2 regions of the Pseudoalteromonas sp. DSM 26666 genome follow, and region 1 is predicted to be linked to the other one. Evidence: predicted binding sites of a transcription regulator. Region 1 holds the regulator's gene; the other holds the start of a gene.
The links. The regulator FliA, encoded in region 1, starts transcription of late flagellar genes. The targets are predictions, from matches to a motif close to CTAAAGNTNNNNNNNNNNNNGCCGATA.
Positions count from the first base shown of each region.

Region 2: a site for FliA is predicted at 1,466-1,492, ahead of BM380_RS00360 (VC2046/SO_2500 family protein). Genes of this name have one in related genera too.

Region 1 is NZ_FPAR01000005.1:292,688-296,112, reverse strand. Features, by position in the region: gene flhF (flagellar biosynthesis GTPase FlhF) at 1-1,011, shown strand, start outside; gene BM380_RS11580 (MinD/ParA family ATP-binding protein) at 1,004-1,864, shown strand; gene BM380_RS11575 (RNA polymerase sigma factor FliA) at 1,891-2,601, shown strand; gene cheY (chemotaxis response regulator CheY) at 2,642-3,025, shown strand; gene BM380_RS11565 (protein phosphatase CheZ) at 3,042-3,425, shown strand, end outside.
Region 2 is NZ_FPAR01000001.1:69,949-73,373, reverse strand. Features, by position in the region: gene BM380_RS00370 (YchJ family protein) at 1-321, shown strand, start outside; gene BM380_RS00365 (DUF6172 family protein) at 389-691, opposite strand; gene BM380_RS00360 (VC2046/SO_2500 family protein) at 904-1,431, opposite strand; tRNA gene BM380_RS00355 (tRNA-Tyr) at 1,544-1,628, shown strand; gene BM380_RS00350 (M48 family metallopeptidase) at 1,654-2,346, opposite strand; gene BM380_RS00345 (PAS domain S-box protein) at 2,592-3,425, shown strand, end outside.

The DNA of each region.
Region 1 (3,425 bases):
TTTGACGACTTAGACAGTGGCTTTGACGATTTAGATTCACCCAGCGCACCGCGTCAGCAAACAATGCATAAAGAATCCAGTGACATCAGCACAATGCGTGAAGAAATGAACGCAATTCGTCAACTATTAGAGCACCAAGTATCAGGTTTAATGCAGCAAGATATGGCACGTCGCGACCCGACCCGTGCATGTATGATTGACCGCTTAGTCGGTATGGGGATAGAGAAAAATGTTGCTGAGCAAATGGCATGTTTTGTACCAGACGATGTGTCTCGCCAACAAGGCTGGAAAGCTTTATTGAACATGGTTGAAGATCAAATGCAAACCACGAACAACGAAATACTTCGCCAAGGCGGTGTTTTTGCGTTAGTCGGACCTACTGGCGTGGGTAAAACCACCACAGTTGCAAAACTGGCAGCATTGGGTGCACAAAAATACGGTGCCGATAAAGTAGCGCTTATTACTACCGATACCTACCGTATTGGTGCTTATGAGCAGCTAGCAACGTATGGTCGTATTATAGGTTGTGGCGTTAAACAAGTTAAAGATGCAAATGAATTAGCAGAAGTTTTATACCATTTACGAAATAAACGTCTAGTCTTAATTGATACAGCGGGAATGAGTCAACGTGATTTACGCTTAACCGAGCAGTTAAACACCTTGATGCGTAATCAGCGTGTTGATATACGTAGTTATTTAGTATTAAGTGCGACGGCGCAAATTAATGTATTACAAGAAACAGTAAGGCACTTTAAAAAAGTACAGCTAAGCGGATGTATTTTTACTAAACTTGATGAGTCATTGAGTTTAGGTGAGATTATTAGTATTGCGATTCAAAATCGTCTCCCAATAGGGTATCTTACTAACGGTCAGCGAGTACCAGAAGATATTAGAGTGGCAAATGCCGAAAAACTAGTAAAAAAAGCTGAGCAATTGTATTTAAAAAGAATAAAAGCACAACAATCACGACACCAATCAGTGGCGTCGAGCACAGTAGAGATGTATGATTAACACAGTTTTAGATCAAGCAAGCGGCCTTCGCAAAATGAGCAAGAATAATAATAACGGCGTAAAAGTTATCGCTGTCACCGGCGGCAAAGGTGGAGTGGGTAAAACGAACGTATCCCTTAACACGGCAATCGCGTTAGGCCAACAAGGCAAACGTGTGCTTGTACTAGATGCTGATTTAGGATTAGCGAATTGTGATGTGATGCTTGGACTGCGCGTTGAGCGTAATTTATCTCATGTTTTATCGGGCGAATGTGAACTTGATGATATTTTAGTCGAAGGTCCCGCAGGCATAAAAATAGTGCCTGCAACATCGGGTTCGCAAAGTATGGTTGAGTTATCACCCTCAGAGCACGCTGGACTTATTCGTGCATTTAGTGAACTTAACACCGACTTTGATATTTTAATTGTTGATACCGCTGCGGGTATTTCCGATATGGTGCTGAGTTTTTCTCGCGCAGCGCAAGATGTGGTTGTGGTGGTATGTGATGAGCCTACATCAATTACCGATGCCTATGCTTTAATTAAAGTACTTAGCCGTGAGCACGGCGTTTATAAATTTAAAATTGTTGCCAATATGGTGCGTAGTTTACGCGAAGGGCAGGAATTGTTTGCAAAACTTTCAAAGGTTACCGACCGATTTTTAGATATATCAATGGAGTTGGTTGCAACGGTTCCATATGATGAAAATATGCGCAAATCAACGCGCCGCCAAAAAGTAATTGTTGAGGTTTTTCCTGGGTCGCCTGCTGCAATTGCTTTTAAAACACTGGCTACAAAAATTGCTAAGTGGCCAACACCTAGTCAAGCCTCGGGTCATTTAGAGTTTTTCATTGAGAAACTAGTTAGTAACTAACAATGACAATACCGGTGAATAGAGCTATGGGATATCAGTCAACACAGAATTTAAATATGATTGTTGAAAAGCATGCCTCATTAGTCAAGAAAGTGGCGTGCCATTTAATTGCTCGTTTACCGGCCAGTGTGCAGCTAGATGATTTAATTCAATCGGGTATGATTGGTTTAATTGAAGCTTCAAAAAACTTTGATGCAAGCAAAGGCGCAAGCTTTGAAACCTTTGCCGGTATTCGTATTCGTGGTGCGATGATAGATGAAATGCGCCGAGGCGATTGGGTTCCACGTTCAGTTCACAGAAAAAGCCGTTTGGTTGCAGAGACTATTGTTGCGCTTGAGAACAGTTTAAACCGTGAACCTAAAGATAGTGAAGTTGCTGAAAAACTTGAAATTTCGCTAAATGAGTACCATCATATTTTAAACGATGTAAATGTAAGCAAAGTGTTAGGCATTGAAGACCTTGGTATAGATGATGATGTGATTACACCTCATGGCCAAGATTTAGCACTAGACAAACCGTTCAATAATGTTAAAAATGAACGGTTTAATGAGTCTTTACTCAGTGCAATAAAGTCGTTACCGGAAAAAGATGCAATGGTGCTTTCTTTGTACTATAACGATGAGATGAATTTAAAAGAAATTGGGCATATACTCGATGTAAGTGAATCGCGTGTAAGTCAGATACATGGTCAGGCGATGATTAAGCTTAAAGCAAAAATCAATGACTGGATAAACTAGAAGTAAGTAAATAAAGGTTCAGGCCTCACTGGAGGATGTTTTGGATAAAAACATTAAAATTCTTGTTGTTGATGATTTCTCAACAATGAGACGTATTATTAAAAACCTGTTGCGCGATTTAGGTTTTACCAATGTTCAAGAAGCAGATGACGGGTCAACTGCTTTGCCTATGTTGCAAAATCAAGCGTTTGATTTTGTTGTAACAGATTGGAATATGCCAGGCATGCAAGGTATTGATCTTTTAAGGGCAATTCGAGCTGATGAAAAATTAAAGCATATTCCTGTTTTAATGGTTACAGCAGAAGCTAAAAAAGAACAAATAATTGCTGCGGCCCAAGCAGGTGTTAATGGTTATATTGTTAAACCATTTACTGCAGGTACATTGAAAACTAAATTAGAAAAAGTGTTCGAACGCTTAGGTTAATGAGAGGGAGAGGCTTATGTCAGCACCTGCTGCGCCTCAGATTACTTTAGAACAAGCTCGCCAGTTAGTTGTTTTTTTAGAAAATGGTGAGCAAGATAAAGCGAATCAGTTAATTTTAGAAACAGCTTCACAAGAGCAATCACAGTTATTTGCTGAGGTGGGTAAGTTGACGCGTCAACTGCACGAAGCTTTAAAAAGTTTCGAGTTAGACACGCGTTTAACAGACATTACCACTGATGCCATCCCTGACGCAAAAAAACGCCTTAACTATGTCATGGAAATGACAGAAAACGCAGCCAATAAGACAATGGATGCGGTTGAAGCAAGCTTACCATTAGCACAAGAAATCGCTGACGAAATAGCTGATATCAAGCCAACGTGGGATCGTTTAATGAACCGC
Region 2 (3,425 bases), on a different contig from region 1:
CGTGAAAGTTATGCAAAAGAAAAACAAGCTGAAAATTCAATTTCAGAAATTAAAGATTTTGCAAATAGTTGCCGTTTTATAAACTTAGCCGTATTAGACTCTGGTTATAATGATGAAACAGGATTTGTTACATTTAAAGCTCACTACTTTTATCAAGATTTATATTGCGAGTTGGCAGAAAATTCAAGGTTTATTAAAGAAGATGGACAATGGCGATACCTTGATGGTGAGATTACACCGGTTGCCGATATTAAAGTAAAACGTAATGATACGTGCCCTTGTGGCAGTAATAAAAAATACAAAAAATGTCATAGTGTATAAACTTCAGCTACAAAAAATGGGCCACAAGGCCCATTTTCAAAAACTACACTAAACGCAAATTAGCGTTTTACTCGCCATCATCTTCATCGAAATCTTGACGCTGTGCAGGTCTTGCTAAAATCTCTAAGTAAAAAGAAGTTAAACCTTGCTTTTCAATTTCACTGATGTGATTGTTAATTTCAGCAACGTGAACCACTTGGGCTTCTTCAGCCGTGTTACCAAACTTACAATCAAATGCCCAGTAGTCGGCATCAACAGGTAAAGTTTTATTACGTTCTCTTTTCAAATATTTTTTCACTTCATGCTTTGCAGCATCAACCATACGAGGGTATTTGATTTTCTCATGATTCAGCGTGAATGTTTTCTTCATTACGTTCCTAATTACCTTGGTTTAATGATAATGGCATTTAATGTCATACCATTTGCGCCATTATAGCAATTGCATTTAAATTTTGGATGCTTTTTTTATATTAAATCAGTTATTAAAATAAAGCACCTATAAAACCAATAGTTACTTACTACTATAAACACAGTTTATTACAATCAAATGGCATGTATAAAGCAGCAATTGAACACATATAATTAGGCACTAAACAAATGTAATGGCTGGTGGATAGCTTCATTTTGTAAATCATCATAAAATGCCACCGCATCCATTTGAGGGTTTGATAACTCGGTGTTGGTATTTTGAATTCGTCGACGTACCGCTAATTCACAGTTATCAATGACAGTCAGAGGAATGTGGTTTTTATCATCACGAATATTAAATGGCTCAGGCTTTAAGCACTGAGTTAACTTTATATCACTCATCCCTACAGCGCTTCCCATTTTTGCTAAAAGCTCTGTGTTATTTTTACCAATTAACATATTAAAGGTATCTGGCGCTAATGGCTGCTTTGGACCTGCGCCAAATTGTTTACGCAGAGCATCTTCATTAGCTTGATAATGCTTAGTGTCACTTTTGGGTAGGTGGAATTCACTAAAATCGAGTGCATCGTGAGAGAGCATTGCTAATAAAAGTGCAAACTCGCCTCGGCGGTTTTCGTGCACACTTTCGTTAAGCCTTGTTTTTAACTGGCTCTCCGTGATTAACAAATCACCAATCTGCATAGACTTTAGCCTATTTAACTAATTAATAAGTATTTATCGGCTAAATTTGAATTTTCTTTAGCTTTTTTCTTTACTTAAATAAGAAGTTTGCTATTATCTGCCGCGTTGCATTGGAGGGGTTCCCGAGCGGCCAAAGGGATCAGACTGTAAATCTGACGGCTCAGCCTTCGCTGGTTCGAATCCAGCTCCCTCCACCACTTCTCTTCTCTACCTTATTTCTTTTTATTCAAATACCCACTGTAAACTCATACCATGATTGTTTAACCAGTTACTTGCTTGTTTATAATCTGAATAAAATAATCCCACACGTTGCCAAAATTGAGCACTGTGATTTAAATATTTTAAATGTGCTAATTCATGAACAATCACGTAGTCAATGACCCATGTCGGTGCACTTGCCAAGTGTAAGTTGAAGGTTAGTTCACGCCTGCGATTACAACTACCCCAGCGACGTTTATACAATTGAATACGAATATTACTCGGTAGCTTTTCACCCATCAGCTGACAATAATCGTTAACTCGCATTTCAATATAACTTTCTAATTTCTCATGCAAAAACTGCTCTAGCAAACTTTGATACATTTGCGTTTGATGCTTTACACGTGAAGAAATACTCAGTAACAGCGTTTGGCTTTCATTGTGCTGCTGCCATTGAGTGCGTACTGCGTTATCAAATTGCACATTAACAGCTTCATTAAATAATTTAATACTCTGGGTTTTGAGTGGAAACTGTCGTGTATCGGCTTGAATTTGTTGCTTATGTAACTGAGCATCAATCCAGTCCTGTTTACTTAACAGCCATTCATTAATTTGTGTTTTCGTTACAAAATGGGGCGCATATACCGTAAGCTCACGTTGTGCGACTTTGATAGCCACTGTTTTTCTTCGCTTACTACGCTTTAAAGTGTAATCCAACAATGAATGCTGCCTATTTATAATTAACCACTGGGTTTTATTTTACCTTGTACCATAACGGCTAATCTATAAATAATCCCCACTAAATGCCATTTTAATAACAATGCATTTAGTGCTACTCAATAAATAGTATGATTTAGAGCTTAAAACACTTACGTTACTTTTGTAATTTATAACTCAATACCTTGTGATTATTATTGTATTTTATATTAGACTGAATTTAAGAGTTATTATGTGAATGATTGATGTTAGCTAATTTTTTTATAAACGAACCAGATCCAAGCCTAATTATTAATGGTGTATACGACCCAAGTTTAGTGACACTATCTATACTCACCGCAATTTTTGCAGCTTATTTTTCTTTGCACGTTATCGATTTAGCAAATAATACACATTTTAAATCTTATCGAAAGTTAGCCAATATAACCGCAGCCTTAGTCCTTGCCGGAGGGGTCTGGAGCATGCACTTTATTGCTATGCTCGCATTTTCTTTGTGCACTACAATTGAATACGACCCCACACTAACTTTTGTATCGTTTATACCGGCTTTACTGGCATGTACCATTGCTTTTTCTTGTTTGAAAACATATAGCTCTCACCCTCGTATTATCAATTTAATTCTAAGCTCTCTTTTATTTGGCGCGGGTGTTGGCACCATGCATTACAGCGGTATGGCCGCGATGCAATTAAGTCCTTTACTTCGTTATGATCCAATATGGTTTGGCGCTTCAATTGTTGTTGCAGTGCTGCTGTCTTTTATAAGTCTCTATGCACGTTTTCATTTACCAGCACACTTTAAAAAATTAACGCCTGTGCATAATCGTATTATTTGCGCCCTTATTCTTGGCCTTGCCGTGGCTGGTATGCATTATATGGGCATGGCTGCTACGCGATTTATTGCAACAAGCCCGATAATTAACGAGCAAACAAACCAATCACATCTAACCTTTATTGCTATTAGTGTGTCGTTCGCCACGCTTTTATTAACAGCGGTGGTTGTGATCATCAATGGCATGATCCGATACAGAATGCTGTTGGGGAAAAAATCAGCTGAAGAGTCTCGCCTTGATGCTATTTTA